DNA from 2 places in the Aeromicrobium sp. NPDC092404 genome. Region 2 is predicted to be linked to the other one. Evidence: predicted binding sites of a transcription regulator. Region 2 holds the regulator's gene; the other holds the start of a gene.
What was found. Region 2 encodes HrcA, which represses chaperone genes, less so after heat shock. Its sites were predicted from a motif close to TTGGCACTCGNNNNNNNCGAGTGCCAA; they were not measured.
Positions count from the first base shown of each region.

Region 1 (9,636 bases), 1.5 Mb from region 2:
AGGAATGCCGGTGTTCACCATTGCCCCATCCTACCGCCCTGGTGAAGGCCGGAAGCGCCTCCGGTTGGAGGCTGCGACGGGCATCACAGAAGACCCGACATGTGGACCGTACCCGGAGTATGATGGCGCGATGGACCGCAAGCCAGGACGCCCGAGGGCGCTCACCGTCGATGTCATCGCACAGGCTGCGCTCGACGACGGAATCGCCACGTTCAGCATGCCCTCGGTCGCCCGCCGGCTCGGGGTGGCTCACTCCGGTCTCTACCGCTACGTCGAGGACCGCGACGACCTGCTGCTCCGCGCCCTCGACAAGGCGATCCTCGCTGCGACGTGGCCGTCCGCCGACCTGCCGTGGGACGAGCTCCTCAAGAGCATCGGCGAGACCATCTGGCAGATGTGCGACGACCACCCCGGACTCGACACCGCCGCCCTCGGCGCGCCCAAGTCGCCGCGCGCCGTCGAGGACCGCATCGAGAGGTACATCGAGTCCCTCCAGGCCAACGGCTTCCTGCTCGAGGACGCCGCCGTCGCCGTGGAGTTCATCATCACCCTCGCTCTCACGGCCTCTGCCGAGATGCGGCGCCTCAAGGCCATCGAGAAGAGCCATGCCGACGGACCCCGCGTCCCGGTCCTGAAGGCGTACGACACCGAAGAGGTCTGGCGCGGCCGAGGCTGGTACGACCGCAAGCTCGAGATCGTCCTGAGCGGCCTCGACCAGCGCCGTTCCTCCTAGCCCTCAGCCCGCGTACTTCTCGAGCTCGGTGGCCAGACGGTTCATGATGTCCGCGTACGCCTGGTAGCTCGGCGGCGCGACCGACGTCCACGGGATGTAGGCCTTGTCCTTTGCCGCTGCGAGCGTCTGGAACACCGGCTGGTCGTCGAGAATCGCCAGGCCGGCCTTGCCGACCCGGTCGTCGTACAGGAAGACGTCGGCGGGATGCAGGTCCGCCTTCTCCCAGCTCAGCGTCTGGAAGTAGCCGCCCTCGTCGGGCTTGCTCGGCACCGTGATCGGCAGCCCGAGCTGGTCGCGCCAGTACTTCAGGTCGGGACTGACCTGGGGGTTGGACACGTAGAAGACGTCCTTGGCGGGCGAGCCGACGACGATCTTCTTGCTGCCGAGGTCCGAGCCGGCCTGCTCGACGCGGTCGGCGGCGGCGGCGAACTCGTCGTGCGCGTTCTGCACCGCGTCGGAGTCGACGTCGGCGCCCAGGGCCGTGGCGGCACGCTCGGTCGAGTCCAGCATCTCCGGCAGGGTCTTGCCGTCGAAGCTCACGACCATGATCGGGGCGAGCTGCTTGAGCTTCTTGGCGGTCGCGTCGTTGACGTACCAGAGATCGCTCTCGAGGTAGGCGCTCGTGACGACGAGGTCGGGCTTGAGGCTCGCGGCCTTCTCGAGGTCGAGCGTGCCGTACTCGCCACCCCCGGTGACATCGGTCGCCTTGGTGATGTCGAGGCCGGCGACCTGCGAGTCCGGCTTGCCCTCGGCGTTCTTGAGCGGCCCGAACGTGCCGACGATCTTGTCCCCGAGCCCGAGGTCCGTCAGCGCCGCAGCGACCGACGACTGCACGATGAGCCGATCGGGTGCCTGGTCGAGCGAGATCGCGGTACCGAGGTCGTCCTTGAACTTCCACGGGCCGGAGCCCGCGTCGTCGGATGCCGATGAGCCGCACGCAGCGAGCGCGATCATCGATGCGGCGGCCAGGGCCGCCCCGAGCTTCTTCACAGCTGCTCCTTCAGGTTGTCGACGAGGGTGTCGATGATGCGGGCGTACGCCGCGTAGCCGGGCGGGGTGACCGCCGCCCACGGGACGTACGCGTCGTTCTTGGCGCCGGTGATCGTGCCGAACACCGGCTGGGCCTTGAGGGACTTGAGGCCGCCGGCACCGAGCCGGTCGTCCCACAGGATGATGTCGGCGTCGTACTTGTCCGACTTCTCCCAGCTCAGCTCGTCCCAGTAGGAGCCCTTCTTGGGCTTCACGGGCGCGATGGGCAGGCCGATCGACTGGTAGTACGCGATGTCCGGGAACTGCTTGGGGTCTCCCGCATAGAACAGGTCGGCGGTCGCGGACACCGGCAGGACGGTCTTGCCCTCGAGCTCGTCGCCGACGGCCGACAGCCGCTTGCTCGCCGCCTCGAACGCCTTGCGTCCCTCGACGGCGTCGTCGTCCTGCAGATCGGCCCCGAGCCTCGCGGCGACCTTCTCGACCGCGTCGAGGGTCTCGACCAGGTCGAGCCCCTGGAAGTTGATCGCGAGGGTCGGCGCGAGCTTCTCGACCTGCTTCGCGGTGGCGTCGTTGAGGTACCAGAGCTCCGGCTTGACGTACATGTTGGTCACGACGAGGTCCGGCTTGAGCGCCGCGAGCTTCTCGAGGTCGAGCGTCCCGTACTCGCCACCGCCGGTGACGTCGGTGACGTCCTCGGGGTCGAGCCCGGCTGCCTGCGGATCGACCGAGCCGTCGGACAGCTTGAGCGGGCCGAAGGTGCCGACGATCTGGTCACCCAGACCGAGGTCGGTCAGCGCGGCGGCGATGGAGGACTGCACCACGATGCGCCGGGGCGTGCCGTCGACCGAGATCTTCGTGCCGCGGTCGTCGGTGAACGTCCACGGGCCGCTGCCGGCGTCACCGTCGGATGACGAGGAGCCGCAAGCGGTGAGGGCGATCAGGGCGGTCGCGACTGCAGCCGCGAGAGGAAAGCGTTTCATAAGGGGAGCCTAACCTAAGCGCTCGCTCCCCTCATACCGCGGTCGGTGTGAACTCCACCTCACGCTTGGCCTCGTCGACGTCCGCCAGGCGCACCGCGATCCGCGCGCCTTCGCGGAGTCCCGCGCCCCGGCACCGCGCGATGACCGGCGGCTCGCGCAGCATGATCTCGCCACCCTCGCGGTCGGCATGCATCACGATCGCCTCGAAGGTCTCGCCGATGCGCCCGGCCAACGTCCAGACCTCGGTCTGGTCGATGCACGTCCGGTCCGCCTTGGACGCCCGCCGGTCCGAGGCCTGCATGATCTCGGGCAGCGAAGGCAACGCCTCCCGCACCCAGTCCGGCGCGGCGCGGCCCTCGCAGATCGCCAGGCACACCTCCGTGCCGAAGCGATCGGCCAGCCGCCGCAACGGGGCCGTCACGTGGGCGTAGGGGCCACCCACCCCCGCATGGTCGACCTGGGCAGGGACCCCGCCGTCGAACGCCTCGTAGCCCGCTCCCCTGAGCAGGCGCGTCGCCTCGGTCATCAGGGCGATGGACGCCGGGAGTGCCGGGTCGAGGCCGACCAGGACCTGGGCCGGCGTGGCCCCGTCGGGAACCGGCACCTGCAGCGCCCGCGCCGTGCGCAGGAACTCGGACTCGGCGCGGCGGTCCGCTGCCGGAAGGGTACGCAGGAGGCCGACCTTCGCCTCGAGCATCAGCTGCGCAGCCGCCATGCCGGTCAGCAGCGACACCTCGGCGTTCCAGCCGTCGACCTCGGTGCGGGTGCGCATCACGACGCGCCAGCCTCGTCCTGAGGCCGACGAGCCATCCTCGACGCGCTCGACCTCCTGCTCGGGCAGCGCGAGCTCGAGCGCGCCACGATCGACCCGCACCTGCCGGCGCAGCCGACCGAGGTCACCCAGGGGCTCGACCGACGGGTGGGGCGAACCGGCGTCGAACGAAGCCTGGACACCCTCGTAGTCGAGCTGCTCGACGGACTTCACGAGCGCACGCCGTACGGACACGTTGCTCGTGCTGCCGTCTGCCGCGACGTCGATCGTCCACAGTGCCGCCCCGCGCACGACCCCTGGGAGCAGGCTCAGTGCGTCCTCGGAGATGGCCGGCGGGTGCAGCGGCACCCGGCCGTCGGGCAGGTAGATCGTCTGGCCCCGTTGCCGCGCCTCGGCGTCGACCGCACCGTTCGGTGGGATCGCGACCCCGAGGTCGGCGATCGCGTAGTGGACCCTGAAGCCGTCGCCCGCACGCTCGAGGAACATCGCCTGGTCCAGGTCACGGGCCCCGGGCGGGTCGATCGTCACGAACGGGGTGGCAGTGGCGTCCTCGACGTCACCACGGCGCGCTGCCGCGATCGTCTCGGCCTCGGCGACGACCTCAGGAGGGAAGCGGTCGGTCTCGGCAGCAGGGGGGAGGCCGAGCTCGGAACGGACGTCGTCGAAGTCGTGCCGCGGTGTGCTCACGAGGTCGAACCTAGCCGGAACGCGAAAGCGGGCCCCACCCGAAGGTGGGACCCGCTCTCAGTGCCGGGTACGGGTCAGTGGTTGTGACCCGCGTGGGCGTCAGCCTCGTCGTCGGCCGGCTTCTCGACGACCAAGGTCTCGGTCGTGAGGAGCATGGCCGTGATCGACGCGGCGTTGGCCAGCGCGGAGCGCGTGACCTTGACCGGGTCGAGGACGCCCTGCGCGACCAGGTCGCCGTACTCCTCGGTCGCCGCGTTGTAGCCCTCGCCGCTCTCGCGGACCTTGTTGACGACGACCTCGCCGGAGACGCCGCCGTTGCGGGCGATCCACTCGAGCGGGGCGTCGGCGCCGATGCGGACGATGCGGACACCGACTGCCTCGTCACCGGTCAGGCCGAGGTTGCCCTCGAGGACCGAGACGGCGTGGACGAGAGCGGAGCCGCCACCGGCGACGATGCCCTCCTCGATCGCCGCGCGGGTCGCCGAGACGGCGTCCTCGATGCGGTGCTTCTTCTCCTTGAGCTCGACCTCGGTGGCCGCGCCGACCTTGATGACGCAGACGCCGCCGGCGAGCTTCGCGAGGCGCTCCTGGAGCTTCTCGCGGTCCCAGTCGGAGTCGGTGTTCTCGATCTCGGCCTTGATCTGGCTGACCCGGCCGTCGACCTCGGCCGCGTCGCCGCCGCCGTCGATGATCGTCGTGTCGTCCTTGGTGATGACGACGCGGCGAGCCGTGCCGAGGACCTCGAGCCCGATCTGGTCGAGCTTGAGGCCGACGTCGGGCGTCACGACCTGCGCGCCGGTGAGGGTCGCGATGTCCTGCAGCATGGCCTTGCGGCGGTCGCCAAAGGCGGGAGCCTTGACGGCTGCCGAGGTGAACGTGCCGCGGATCTTGTTGACGACGATCGTCGACAGCGCCTCGCCGTCGACGTCCTCGGCGATGATGAACAGCGGCTTGCCGGCCTGGACGACCTTCTCCAGGATGGGCAGGAGGTCGCTGACCGCGGAGATCTTGCCCTGGTTGACGAGGATGTAGGGATCGTCGAGGACGGTCTCCATGCGCTCGGTGTCGGTCACGAAGTAGGGCGACAGGTAGCCCTTGTCGAACTGCATGCCCTCGGTGAACTCGAGCTCGGTGCCCATCGTGTTGGACTCCTCGACCGTGATGACGCCGTCCTTGCCGACCTTGTCGAAGGCCTCGGCGATGAGCTGGCCGATGACGCCGTCGCGCGACGAGACGGTCGCGACGTCGGTCATGTCCTTGATGTCGTCGACATCGCGCGCGACCTCGTGCAGGCGGGCGACGACGGCCTCGACGGCCGCCTCGATGCCCTTCTTGAGGCCGACCGGGTTGGCACCGGCGGCGACGGCGCGCAGTCCCTCGTGGACCATGGCCTGGGCGAGGACGGTGGCGGTGGTCGTGCCGTCACCGGCGACGTCGTTGGTCTTGGTGGCGACTTCCTTGGCCAGCTGGGCGCCGAGGTTCTCGAACGGGTCGTCGAGCTCGACCTCCCGGGCGACGGTCACGCCGTCGTTGGTGATCGTGGGAGCGCCCCACTTCTTGTCGAGGACGACGTAGCGGCCCTTGGGGCCGAGGGTGACCTTGACGGTGTCGGCGAGCTTGTCGACGCCGCGCTCGAGCGAGCGGCGGGCGTTCTCGTCGAATTCGAGGATCTTGGGCATTGTCAGCTTCTTTCGAGATCTATGGGTGCGACGGAGGAGGGACGTGAGAGGCCCCGGCGCCCGCGGAGGGGCGCCGGGGCGTCAGATCACGAAACGACAGCGAGGACGTCGCGCGCGGACAGGATGAGGTACTCCTGGCCGTCGTACTTGACCTCGGTGCCGCCGTACTTGCTGAAGATGACCTTGTCGCCGACGGCGACGTCAAGAGGAACGCGGTTGCCGTTGTCGTCGACCCGGCCGGGTCCTACGGCGATGACGTTGCCCTCCTGGGGCTTCTCCTTGGCAGTGTCCGGGATGACCAGACCTGATGCAGTGGTCTGCTCGGCTTCGACAGCCTGGATGACCAGGCGATCCTCGAGCGGCTTGATGGTGACCGACACGTGTCGACCTCCCCTTTCAGGCGGTGGAACATGGACGCTGGTGGGCACGCCGTCGCGGGGGTCGTACTCACCGATGCTTGGCACTCTCATGGCGAGAGTGCCAATACGAAATCTAGCACTCGGGTCTAGTGAGTGCTAGCGGGCCCGCACTCGCTTCGCTTCGTGCTCGCTTCCGGACTTCGTCCGGGGCCCGCTCTCCTCGCTTCGCTCGTCGCTGTGGTCAGGATTGCGCAGAGCTCCGCCCGAGGCCGCTCTCCTCGCTTCGCTCGTCGCTGTGGTCTGGTGCTTGCAGAGCTCCGCCGGGGCCCGCTCTCGGGCTTCGCCCTCGCTATGGCCGGGTCTGCGCGCAGAGCTCCGCCCGAGGCCGCTCTCCTCGCTTCGCTCGTCGCTGTGGCCGGGTCTGCCCGCAGATCTCGTCCGGCGTGCTCTTCTCGCTTCGCTCGTCGCTAGGGTCGCCTCATGGACCTGGCCACCTTCGACCAGCTGCTGGCTCCCGCGGGCCAGCACCTGCTGGCCGAGGTGGCCGATCGAGCCGGTGTCGAGTCCGACCTGGCCCTGGGCACCCGGCTGCGCAAGACGTACGCTCCAGCCCTCGTCGCAGCTGCTGTGACGCAGAACCACCTCCGGGGCAAGGCGAGGAGCAAGTTCGGCGACGACGCCGAACGGATGTACTTCACCCACGACGCGCTCGAGCAGTCCACCCGCGGGTCCGTCGCCAGGCACCGTGCCGAGCGACTCGCGGCGACCGGCGCCGACGCCGTCGTGGATCTCGGCTGCGGCATCGGCGGCGACCTCGTCGCCCTGGCCCGCGCCGGCCTGAGGGTGCGGGGCGTCGAGCTCGACCCCGTGCGCGTCGCGATCGCCGCGGCCAACCTGCGAGCCCTCGGGCTGGAGGGCGACGTCGCCTGCGCCGACGTCCGCGACGTCGAGATCGCGGCCGACGAGGTCGCCTTCGTCGATCCTGCGCGTCGGGACGGCCGAGGGCGTACGTTCTCGACCGCCGACCTCCAACCGCCATGGGACTGGGTGCGGCAGCTGCTGGCCGGCCGGGCCGTCGCCAAGCTGATGCCGGGGCTCGCCCACGACGCGGTGCCGGCCGGCGTCGAGGCCGAGTGGGTCAGCGACGGCGGCAACCTCGTCGAGGCGTGCCTGTGGGGTGCGCCGTTCGCGACCGCGGTCCGGCGCGCGACCGTCCTGCCGTCCGGCGCGCAGCTGGTCTCGACCGGGGCACCCGTGGCGGTGGCCGACGTCGGAGCCCACCTCTACGAGCCGGACGACGCCGTCATCCGCTCGGGTCTCGTCAGCGAGCTCGCCGCGACGATCGGCGGCTGGCTCCCGGACCCGCACATCGCGTACGTCTCCTCGGACGCCGTCCACGCGACCCCGCTGGCCCGAGGGTTCCGGATCGTCGACGAGCTGCCGTTCCGCGAGAAGCCGCTCAGGGCCGCGCTGCAGGTCCGCCGTGTCGGGACGTTGACGGTCAAGAAGCGCGGCGTGGACGTCGTCCCCGAGGAGCTGGTCCGTCGGCTCAAGCTCAAGGGACCCAACACCGCGACGATGATCATGACGCGGGTCCTCGGCCAGGGCCGCGCCTTCCTCGTCGAGCGTCTCTAGCCCCCGAGTTTGGATTCCCGCGCATCGTCGCCGGCCACGGCGTGGTGCACCGGGATCTGAATCTCGGGCCTACCCTGAGGGCATGCGGATCGACCTCAACGCCGATCTCGGGGAGTCGTGGCCCCGGTGGGAGTCCGGCGAGGACCTCGCGCTCCTCGCCCTCGTGACGAGCGCCAACGTGTGCTGCGGCGCGTACGCCGGCGACGCCGACCTGATGCGTGCGACCTGCGAGGCGGCCGTCTCGAGGGGGACGTCCATCGGCGCACAGGTGGGCTATCCGGACCGCGACAACTTCGGCCGGCTCCACCTCGAGATGCCGCCCGACGAGCTCACCGGCGAGCTGCTGAGCCAGATCCTCCTGCTGGACGAGATCGCGCGATCCGTCGGCGGGACGGTCTCGTACGTCAAGCCGCACGGCGCGCTCTACAACGCCATCGTCGACGACGACGTCCAGGCGCAGGCCGTGGTCGACGCCCTGCAGGGTCTCGCCGCACCGCTGCCGCTGCTCGGGCTGCCCGGGTCGGTCTCGTTGTCGATCGCCGAGGCGTCCGGCATCCCGATCGTCCGTGAGGGCTTCGCCGATCGCGCGTACACCTCGGACGGCCGCCTCGTCCCGCGCGGCGAGCCCGGCGCGGTCATCGACGACCCGGTCGCGGTCGCGGCGCAGGCCGTCCGCCTGATGGACAGCGTCTCGTCGGTCTGCGTCCACAGCGACAGCCCCGGGGCGGTCGAGCTCGCCCGCGCCGTGCGCGTCGCCCTCGAGGCCGCCGGCGCCGAGCTGATGAGCGTCGGGCCGTGAACCTCAAGCCGTACGGCGACACGGCCCTGCTGCTCGACTGCGAGTCCCTCGACGAGGCGCAGCGGTGGTTCACCGCCCTGCACGACGAGGCCGAGGCGGTGCTGGGGGCCCGGAGCGTGCTGCTGCGCGGCGACCCGGCCGCGCTGCGCTCGCTCGTCGGCCGCAGCGCGCCGGCCGAGTCCTCCACCCGCCCCGAGGACGCGGGGATCGAGATCCCGGTCGCCTACGACGGGGATGACCTCGACGAGGTCGCCCGCTTGACCGGGCTGCGTCCTGCCGAGGTCGTCGAGGCACATGCCGCGACGCCGTGGACCGTCGCGTTCGGCGGCTTCGCCCCGGGGTTCTCCTACCTCGTGGGCGGGGACCCACGGCTCCGCGTGCCGCGACGGGACTCGCCGAGGAGTCGGGTGCCGGCCGGTGCCGTCGGGCTCGCCGGTGAGTTCAGCGGGGTCTACCCCCGCGAGTCGCCCGGTGGGTGGCAGCTCATCGGCCGCACCGACGTCACGATGTGGGACAGCACCCGCGAGCCACCGGCACTGCTGACCGCCGGCACGACCGTCACGTTCGTCGTCGCATGACGCTGGTCGTCGAGTCGCCGGGCCTGCTGGCGCTGGTCGAGGACAGCGGCCGGCCGGGACTCGGGCACGTCGGGGTGAGCGCTTCCGGCGCGTTCGACCGGGCCGCGCTGCGGCAGCTCAACCTCGTGCTCGGCAACGACCCGGCGGCCGCGGCCCTCGAGGTGCTCGGTGGCGGGCTGCTCCTGCGCGCCGCGTCATCCGTCATGATCGCGGTGACCGGTGGTGCGGGACCGATCACGGTGGACGGCGACCCTGCGGCGTACGGGCGCGCGATCCCGCTGCGCGCCGGCCAGCGCCTCGCGCTGGGAACCCCGACGGCGGGCCTGCGGGCGTACGTCGGCGTGGCCGGTGGGTTCGCGCCTCGCTCCGAGCTGGGCTCGCGCTCGACCGACACCCTGGCCGGCCTCGGACCGGCACCACTGCA
Region 1 covers NZ_JBFBFI010000001.1:1,901,659-1,911,294, forward strand. Annotated here, with positions in the region: gene guaB (IMP dehydrogenase) at 1-21, opposite strand, end outside; gene AB0N22_RS09570 (TetR/AcrR family transcriptional regulator) at 131-733, shown strand; gene AB0N22_RS09575 (ABC transporter substrate-binding protein) at 737-1,723, opposite strand; gene AB0N22_RS09580 (ABC transporter substrate-binding protein) at 1,720-2,703, opposite strand; gene AB0N22_RS09585 (RNB domain-containing ribonuclease) at 2,735-4,162, opposite strand; gene groL (chaperonin GroEL) at 4,237-5,841, opposite strand; gene groES (co-chaperone GroES) at 5,928-6,221, opposite strand; gene AB0N22_RS09600 (class I SAM-dependent methyltransferase) at 6,681-7,835, shown strand; gene AB0N22_RS09605 (5-oxoprolinase subunit PxpA) at 7,918-8,634, shown strand; gene AB0N22_RS09610 (allophanate hydrolase subunit 1) at 8,631-9,212, shown strand; gene AB0N22_RS09615 (biotin-dependent carboxyltransferase family protein) at 9,209-9,636, shown strand, end outside.
Region 1: a site for HrcA is predicted at 6,334-6,360, ahead of groES (co-chaperone GroES). Genes of this name have one in related genera too.

Region 2 (9,636 bases):
GCGCCGGACTCATTGAGTACGTCGACGTTCATGCGGCTCTGCACCCGCCTCGGCGACCCGGCCGGACCGAGGCGCAGCGGCCTTGTCGGCCTCGAACGAGTCGTAGGCGGCGACGATGCGTCCGACGAGCTTGTGGCGGACGACGTCGGAGGCCGTCAGCTGCGAGAAGTGGATGTCACGCACGTCGTCGAGGATGTTCTGCACGACGCGCAGACCGCTCTTGGTGCTGTTGGGCAGGTCGACCTGGGTGACGTCGCCGGTGACGACGATCTTGGAGCCGAAGCCGAGCCGTGTCAGGAACATCTTCATCTGCTCCTGCGTCGTGTTCTGCGCCTCGTCGAGGATGATGAACGCGTCGTTGAGCGTGCGGCCGCGCATGTAGGCCAGCGGAGCGACCTCGATGACGCCGGACGTCAGCAGCTTGGGGATCGACTCGGGGTCGATCATGTCGTGCAGGGCGTCGTAGAGCGGGCGCAGGTAGGGATCGATCTTCTCGCCGAGCGTGCCCGGCAGGAAGCCGAGGTGCTCGCCCGCCTCGACGGCCGGCCGCGTCAGGATGATGCGGGTGACCTCCTTGGCCTGCAGTGCCTGGACGGCCTTGGCCATCGCGAGGTAGGTCTTGCCGGTGCCGGCCGGGCCGATGCCGAAGACGATCGTGTGCTTGTCGATCGCGTCGACGTAGCGCTTCTGGTTGACCGTCTTGGGGCGGATCGTGCGGCCCCGGTTGGACAGGATGTTGAGGCTGAGGACCTCGGCCGGCTTCTCCTCGGTCTCGGTGCGCAGCATCGACACGCTGCGCTCGACCGTCTCACGCGTGAGGTTCTGTCCCGTGCGCACGATCGTCACGAGCTCGTCGAGCAACCGCTCGACCATGGCGGCCTCGGCGGGCGATCCCGTCACCGTGATGGTGTTGCCGCGCGCGTGGATGCGCGCCTCGAAGGAGTCTTCGATGAGGCGGAGGAACTCGTCGGCGGGGCCGAGCAGGGCAACTGCCGGGACGCTCGACGGAATCGTGAACGTGTGGGCAGGCGTGGTGTCTTCAGTCATGTGGTCTCAATCGTACGCATTCGCAGTGACAGCGTGCCAATTCTGTTCCTCGCGGCCTGGTCGGCGATCGGGGTCGGGCTCAGCCCGGCGGCCAGCCGAGCTCGCGACCAGCGAGCACGTGCGCGTGGCAGTGGAACACCGTCTGGTGGGCGTCCGCACCGGTGTTGAACACCAACCGGTAGGACCCGTTGCCCTCCTTCGTGGCGATCTGCCGGGCCTCGGCGAGGAGCGCGATCGTCGCGTCGGGGTCGGCCGCGGCGAGACTGCCGATGTCAGGCTCGTGCCGCTTGGGGATGACCAGCACGTGGGTCGGGGCCTGGGGGTCGAGGTCGCGGAACGCCACCGTGTGGTCGGTCGTCGACACGATCTCGGCAGGAATCTCGCCGCTGACGATCTTGCAGAAGATGCAGTCCTCGCCGCTCACTTGAAGGCGTCCTTGATCTTGCCGAACACACCCTTGTGGTTGTTGCCGATGAGCGCCTCGGGGCGCTCCTCGTCGCGCAGCTTGGCCAGCTGCACGAGCAGGTCGCGCTGCTCGTCGTCGACCCGGGTGGGGGTCTCGACGACGACCTGGACCTTGAGATCGCCCCGGCCGGAGCCGCGCAGCCGCGGCACGCCGTGTCCCTTGATCGTGATCGTGTCGCCGGACTGCGTCCCGGGTGCGACGTCGAGCTCGACCGTCGTCGAGCCGTCCGCCGGCTCCGGGAGATCCGCCTCGAGCGTCGGCAGGTCCAGGTGTGTGCCGAGCGCAGCGGCCGTCATGGGCACCGTGATCTGGCAGAACAGCTGGTCGCCCTTGCGCTGGAACACCGGGTGGCGGGCCACGTTGACCTCGAGGTAGAGGTCGCCGGCCGGACCGCCACCGGGCCCCACCTCACCCTCGCCGGAGAGCTGGATGCGCGTCCCCTGGTCGACACCGGCGGGGATCGTCACCGAGATCGAGCGGCGTGACCGGACCCGCCCCTCACCGGCGCACTCGGGGCACGGCTCGGGGATGACCGTGCCGAACCCGTGGCACGTGGGGCACGGGCGGGACGTACGGATGTCGCCGAGCAGCGAGCGCTGGACGTGCTGGACGTCGCCGTGACCGTGGCAGGTGCGACAGGTGACCGGCTGCGACCCGTTGGCGGCGCCGCTGCCCTCGCACGTCGTGCAGGTCACCGCGGTGTCGACCTTGATCTCGTGGGTCACGCCGAACGCCGCCTCGGCGAGGTCGACGTTGAGCCGCAGGAGCGCATCCTGCCCGCGCTGCATCCGCGGCCGCGGACCACGGCTCGCGTTCTGGCCGAAGAACGCATCCATGATGTCGTCGAAGTTGAAGCCCTGGCCGCCGAAGCCGCCGCTGCCGTGGGCGCTGAGCGGATCGCCGCCGCGGTCGTAGGTCGAGCGCTTCTGGGGGTCGGACAGCACCTCGTAGGCGACCGTGACCTCCTTGAAGCGGTCGGAGGCGTCCGGCTCGCTGTTGACGTCGGGGTGCAGCTGGCGCGCGAGCTTGCGGTACGCCTTCTTGATCTCGTCGGCGCCCGCGTCGCGTCCGACGCCGAGTGTCGCGTAGTAGTCCTGGGCCATCAGTGGTGGGTTTCCTTGATCAACGGGGTTCAGTTGTCGGCCAGCATGCGGCCGACGTAACGGGCGACGGCGCCGACGGCGGCCATCGTTGCGGGATAGTCCATGCGGGTCGGCCCGACGGTGCCGAGGGTCGCGAGCGCCTGGTCGTCCAGACCGTACGCCGATGAGACGACAGCCGTGCTCGACAGGCTCTCGTTGCCGGTCTCGCTGCCGATGCGGACCGTCAAACCACTGGTCGCCTCTCCCAGCAGCTTGAGGAGGACGACCTGCTCCTCGATCGCCTCCAGCACGGGCTTGATCGCGGTGTCGAAGTCGTTGCCGAAGCGGGCCAGGTTGGCCGTGCCGCCGACCGCGATGCGCTCGTCGGACCGCTCGTTGGTGAAGGTCTGCGACAGCGTCGTGACGATCGACGTGACGATCGGCCGGTCGTTGGGTGCGAACGTCTCGATCATCTCGGCGAGCCGGAGCGACGCTTCGGGAAGTCGCTGGCCGACCGTGGCGCCGGTGATGCGGGAGCGGATGTCACCGATGAGCTGCTCGCTCGGGGTCTCGACCAGCTCGATGATGCGCTGCTCGACCCGCCCGCTGCTCGTGATGACCACGAGCAGGACGCGCGCCCCCTCCAGCGCGACGACCTCGATGTGACGGACGGTCGATCGGGTCAGCGACGGGTACTGCACGATCGCGACCTGGTTGGTCAGCTGCGCCAGCACCCTGACGGAGCGCTGCACGACGTCGTCGACGTCGACGGCGCCGGTCAGGAACGTCTCGATGGCCCGTCGCTCAGCCGGGGACAGCGCCTTGACCGTCGCGAGCCGGTCGACGAACATCCGGTAGCCCTTGTCGGTCGGGATGCGCCCGGCGCTCGTGTAGGGCTGCATGATGTAGCCCTCGTCCTCGAGGGCCGCCATGTCGTTGCGGATCGTCGCCGGCGACACGCCCAGCTGGTGCCGATCCAGCAGGGACCGGGAGCCGACCGGCTCCTGGGTGGCGACGTAGTCCTCGACGATGGCGCGCAGCACGTCGAGACGGCGGTCGTCAGACATGCAATCCCCTCTCCGCGAGCCTACTGGCACTCTCCCTGGTCAAGTGCCAGTCTAGCGATGTGCGGGGAATCCAGACGAATGACGACGGCACGATCGCGGTCACAGGCACTGAGCGATCCCTCACATACGCGCCTCGCCTGATCACGCTCGACGACGGGACGACGATCGCCCACGAGTCCCAAGGCGGTGACATGTCGTCGGTGTGGGCCACCGATCTCGGCGGCGGCTGGTTCGTCGAGGTGGCACACCTGGGCGACGGGCCGGCCGGTGGCGAGCTCGTCATGACGGCCACCGAGATCAGGCTCGACGAGACGATCCGCTACGTCGCCATCGGCGACCTGTGGGCCCGCGACCTCCCGGCCGACGTCCAGCCGAGCTGGCCGGCGGCGATCGATCTCGCACTGGGGCTGATGGAGGGCAAGGTCACGATCCTGGGGCCCGGCATCACCAAGGACGACGTCGAGACGCTGCACCAACGACTTCTGGGGGCACTGCATGGTTGACCGATACGGCACCGACGTCCTGTCGAGCGACTGGCGCAAGCCGCCTCGGGGCCGCACGGTCGAGGTCGTCGTCGAGCACGGCATGGTCGTCGAGGACGCCACGACCGGGTTCTGCGGCGAGGTCATGGTCATCGAGAAGGATCTCGGCATGATGATCCTCGAGGACCGGCGACTCGTCCGCCGCTCGTTCCCGTTCGGTCCCGGCTTCCTCCTCGACGGCAAGCCGGTCGACCTCAGGCCTCCGTCGGCCGCGACCAAGGCGACCTCCGGCCGTACGGCCTCCGGCTCCCGAGCGGTCGCCGGTGCCAAGGCCCGCGTGGCCCTGCCGAGTCGCATCTACGTCGAGGGGCGGCACGACGCCGAGCTCGTCGAGAAGGTGTGGGGCGACGACCTGCGGATCGAGGGTGTCGCGGTGGAGTACCTCGGCGGCATCGACGACCTCGCCTCGGTCGTCGACGAGTTCTCCCCCGGACCCGAGCGCCGTCTCGGCGTCCTGGTCGACCATCTCGTGCCGGGGTCCAAGGAGACGCGCATCGCCCAGCAGGTCTCCGGCCGGCCACACGTCCTTGTGGTGGGGCACCCCTACGTCGATGTCTGGCAGTCGGTCAAGGCCGACCGCCTCGGCATGTCCGCCTGGCCGGTGATTCCCCGCGGCACCGACTGGAAGCACGGCATCTGCGAGGCGATGGGCTGGCCGCACCGCGACCAGGCCGACATCGCCCGCGCCTGGAAGCACATCCTGGGCCGGGTCGACTCCTACGCAGACTTAGAGCCCGCCTTCCTGGGTCGCGTCGAGGAGCTCATCGACTTCGTGACGGCTCCTACGGCTTGATGTCCACGACCTGCTGGTGCAGCAGGACCGAGCTCGCGCCGCGGGTCCCGGCGACGTTGGAGCCGTACAGGTAGACCGTGCGGGGCCCGGTCGGCATGCTCGAGCTCGACCACGTCGCCGTGAAGGCGAACTTCGCCGAACGCGAGCTGGTGAAGGTCACCAGCTTCGCGCCGTTGCGGACCACGGCCTTGAGCCTGACGCCGCTCGCGTACGAGTCGGGGTCGGTCACGAAGCCGGACACGTCGATCCTGCCCGAGCTCGGGGAGGTGATCGGGTCGATCTCGCCCTTGACGGTCCCGCTGGCCTGGGCGAACGAGAGGTAGCCGTGCGGCAGCCTCGAGCCGGACACGCGGACCCAGCGGAACGCACCACCCTCGTTGTCCTCCGAGACGGTCACGTAGGTCTTGCCGCCGATCGTCTCGACCTTCTGCACGTACGCCACGTGACCCTTCGGACCGGCCAGGCCGCTGTTGGCCGGCCACCACGCGATGGTGCTCGGCTTCGGCGTCGTCGAGAACGAGGCGCCCCAGCCGGGATGGTCGAGGACAGCCTGCTTCCAGGTCGTCGCGCTGCCCGTGCCGGGCACCCGGGCCGCCACGCGCCCGTTGTGGGTCAGGCGCCAGGCGACGTAGTTCGTGCAGTTGTGTCCGCCGCTCTGGCTCCAGAACGACGACGTGTACCTCGACTGGTAGCCGTAGGTGCTGCGGTTGGCGTCGGCGCAGTCGGCCCAGCCGTTGCAGATGATCTGGAACTCTGTGGCCTGGGCCGGCGCTGCACCCACGAGGGTGCCGAGCGCCAGGGCAGCAGCGACGGCAAGACGGCGGATGCGCATGACTCCTGAAGCTACGCGTCGGAATGCTTGCGGGCAACGCGATGTGGAAACCTGTCTCACCTGACCCTCAGGTACACGGTCCTGCTGCTGCTTCCGAACGACGTCGTCCGGTGGTAGCGCACCTTGATCGCCCACCGGCCCTTGCGCTGGCGCGGCAGCGTGACGGTCCTGCGCGTCCCGCTCTCCATCGTGACCCGGGCGAGGCGCGTCGTCCCGCGCATGACGTCCACCGTGCCGCTCGCCTGCGTCGGGGCCAGGCTGATGCGCACCTTCGGGTGCCGCGAGCGGGTGATCGTCGAGTCGACGAACGACGCACGCGTCGTCGACGAGCGCATGATCGTCACCGGGCGGTGCCCGAGCAGCACGTCACGGCCGGCCGTTCCCGCGGTGTTCAGGGCGTACAGGTATGCCGTCGTCGGCCCCCGCGTGCTGACGTCGTGGAGACGACGGAACCGGAAGAACTCGCTCTGGAACGTGAAGGCCTCGGCACCGACCGTGCCGCGCGGCCCCCCGAGGCTGACGAGGTAGGTCCGGTTGTCGCCGGCGGCGTCCGGGTCCATGGCCGAGCCCCACAGCTCCAGCCTCCCGACCTGCGGCGAGGCCACAGCCGTGAGCTCACCCGCCGGCGAGCCGTCGGACTCGGGGTAGTGGATGAAGCCCGAGGGCCACGTGCCGTCCAGCCGGGTCATGAGCCGCCAGCGGAAGTCGCCGCTGAGGTTGTCCTCCGACACCAGCACCCCGCCCGGCAGGACCGCCTCGACGTAGGCGACGTGGCCCGAGGTCGCCGACGCCCCCGAGACGCCGGCGTCCCACCACGCGACGGCGCCGACCGCAGGCACGTCGTCGACCCTGATCCCGGCCTGTCTGGCGGCTGGTCCCCACGTCAGCGCACTGTTCGTGCCCGGAGGCCGCGCGACGAGCCGGCCATGGGTCAACCGGTAGGCGACGTAGTTGGTGCAGTTGTGGCCCGGCTTCATGCTCCAGAACGACTGCAGGTACACGTTCGCGTACCCGCTGTCGGTCCGCCCGACCGTGAGGCACCCGGTGAATCCGGTGCACAGCACCGTCAAGGCTGCCTGGGCCGGTGCGGCCCACATCGTGGTGATCAGTGCGACGACCACTCCCAGCAGTCGCACCGGCCCATGCGCGTGGCGCATAGCTCCCTCGCCGTTTCTCCCCCGAAGCTCCCTGGGTCCACTCCCATAGACCCACTCCCTGACTGCAGCGTAGGCAGTAACTCCGAGTTACTTGAGGCGAATACAACTATTCGACGAGCTCCCGCACGATGGCGTCCGCGAGGAGGCGTCCCGACCGGGTCAGCACGAGCCGGCCGTCCTCGCGCGTCGCGAGCCCGCGGGCGACGATCTCGGCGACGGCTGCGCGACCCCTCGGGCCCAGTAGCTCGGGCCTGAGCCCGGCCCGCAACCGGGTCTCGAGCATCACGCGTTCCGTGTGGGCCGTCGAGGCATCGATCGTCTCGCCGTCGTGCCGGGGCGACTCTCCGGCGATGAGCCTGCCGGCGTACGCCGCGGGGTGCTTGACGTTCCACCACCGCTCGCCCGCGACGTGCGAGTGCGCGCCGGGGCCGATGCCGATCCAGTCGTCGCTTCGCCAGTAGAGGACGTTGTGCCGGCACTGGGCGGCCGCGTCTCGCGCCCAGTTGGACAGCTCGTACCAGCCGAGTCCTGCAGCGGTGAGCTGCTCGTCCGCCAGGAGGTACTTGTCGGCGGTCTCGTCGTCGTCGGGCAGGACGACCTCCCCGCGGCGTACCTTGCGGGCGAACGCCGTGCCGTCCTCGACGATCAGGGCGTACGCGCTGACGTGGTCGGGCTCCAGGGCGATCGCCTGGTCGAGGCTCGTCCGCCAGTCGTCCACCGACTCGCCCGGCGTGCCGTAGATCAGGTCGACGCTGAGCTGCTCGAACCCGGCCTCTCGGGCCCACCTGACGGCCTGCGGCACCCCGGCCGGGTCGTGCGTGCGCTCGAGCGTCGCCAGGACGTGGGGCACGGCGGACTGCACGCCGTACGAGATCCGGGTGAACCCGCCCTCGCGCAGGACGGCCAACGACTCCGGCGTGACGCTGTCCGGGTTGGCCTCGGTCGTCACCTCGATGCCGTCCACCAGTCCGAAGGTGCGACGGATCGCGTCGAGGATCCGCACCAGGTCGGCCGACGGCAGCTGGGTCGGCGTGCCGCCGCCGAAGAACACGGTCTCGACCGCGGGCGCCTGCGTGAGCTGCCGGCCCGCCCGCTCGATCTCCAGGATCGCGGTGTCGGCGTACGACGCCCGCGTGGCGCCCTCCCCGAGCTCGTCCGCGGTGTACGTGTTGAAGTCGCAGTAGCCGCACCGGACCGAGCAGAACGGCACGTGCACGTAGACGCCGAGCGGTCGCCCCGCCGGCGCAGCAAGAGCCCGGTCGTCCAGCTGGACGACCGGGCTCTCGGGAAGACTCACTGCCTAAGCGTAGAAGGCGTCGAGGATCTCCTTGTTGTTGGCTTCCACGACGTTGCGCTTGACCTTCATGCTCGGCGTGATCTCGCCGTTCTCGACGCTGAGGTCGTGGTCGAGGATGGCGAACTTCTTGATCGTCTCCCAGCGGTTGAGCTTGGAGTTGAGCTCGTCGATCTGACCCTGGATGACGTCGTGCATCTCCGGCGACGCGACGACCTCGGCGTACGGCTTGTCCTTCATGCCGTGGTGCGCCGCCCACTCGGCGACGCCGTCGGGGTCAAGCGTGATGAGGGCCGAGCAGAAGTTGCGCTCGTTGCCGTGCACCACGATCTGGCTCGTCAGGGAGCTGATGCCCTTGAACATGCCCTCGATGTGCGGCGGCGCGACGTACTTGCCGCCCGACGTCTTGAACAGCTCCTTCTTGCGACCGGTGATGTAGAGGAAGCCGTCCTCGTCGATGCGCCCCTCGTCACCGGTGTGCAGCCAGCCGTCGCTGGTGAGCGTGGAGGCGCTCTCGGTGTCCAGGTTGTGGTAGCCGCGCATGACGTGCGGGCCCTTGATCAGGATCTCGCCGTCCTCGGCGATCCGCGCCTCGCTGCCGGGGAATGCCGTGCCGACCGAGCCGAGCTTGAAGTTGTCGGGGTGGTTGACGAACGCGCCTGCGGAGTTCTCGGTGAGTCCGTAGCCCTCGAGGATCAGGACGCCCGCGGCGTGGAACCACTCGGCGATGTCGGGCGACAGCGCTGCGGCGCCGGAGATGAAGAAGCGCACCCGGCCGCCGAAGCGAGCCCGCACCTTGGAGAACACGAGCTTGTCGGCGACGGCGAACTGCGCCTTGAGGATCGGCGAGACGGGCTTGCCCGAGCGCACGGCACGCGAGTGCGCGATGCCGACCTTCTCGGCCCACTGGAAGATCTTGAGCTTGGCGCCGCCCTCGGCCTCCGTCATGCCGACGATGCGTCCGTACGCCTTCTCGAAGATGCGCGGAGCCGCACCCATGAAGGTCGGCTTGACGATGGCCAGGTTGTCCACGATCCGCGGGACCCGGCCGTCGATCGCGGTTGCGAAGCCGATGGCCAGCTGCGTGGACAGCAGGACCTTGCCGAACGAGTGGGCCATGGGCAGCCACAGGAACTGCAGGTCGTCCTCGGAGAGGATGTCCGCGGCGACCATGACGGTGCCTTCATAGACCCAGCCGTCGTGGCTCAGCCGCACGCCCTTGGGCCGGCCGGTCGTGCCGGACGTGTAGATCAAGGTGGCGAGCGAGTCGCCGTTGGTCGCGGCGACGCGCTCGTCGACCACGGTCGGGTGGTCGGCGAGGTAGGCCGCACCGAGCTTCTCGAGGTCCTCGAACGT
Region 2 covers NZ_JBFBFI010000001.1:408,476-418,111, reverse strand. Annotated here, with positions in the region: gene ybeY (rRNA maturation RNase YbeY) at 1-32, opposite strand, end outside; gene AB0N22_RS02125 (PhoH family protein) at 10-1,047, opposite strand; gene AB0N22_RS02120 (histidine triad nucleotide-binding protein) at 1,127-1,471, opposite strand; gene dnaJ (molecular chaperone DnaJ) at 1,468-2,616, opposite strand; gene hrcA (heat-inducible transcriptional repressor HrcA) at 2,646-3,662, opposite strand; gene AB0N22_RS02105 (hypothetical protein) at 3,722-4,165, shown strand; gene AB0N22_RS02100 (DUF3097 domain-containing protein) at 4,158-4,997, shown strand; gene AB0N22_RS02095 (CHAP domain-containing protein) at 4,987-5,829, opposite strand; gene AB0N22_RS02090 (CHAP domain-containing protein) at 5,886-6,986, opposite strand; gene hemW (radical SAM family heme chaperone HemW) at 7,093-8,253, opposite strand; gene AB0N22_RS02080 (AMP-dependent synthetase/ligase) at 8,287-9,636, opposite strand, start outside.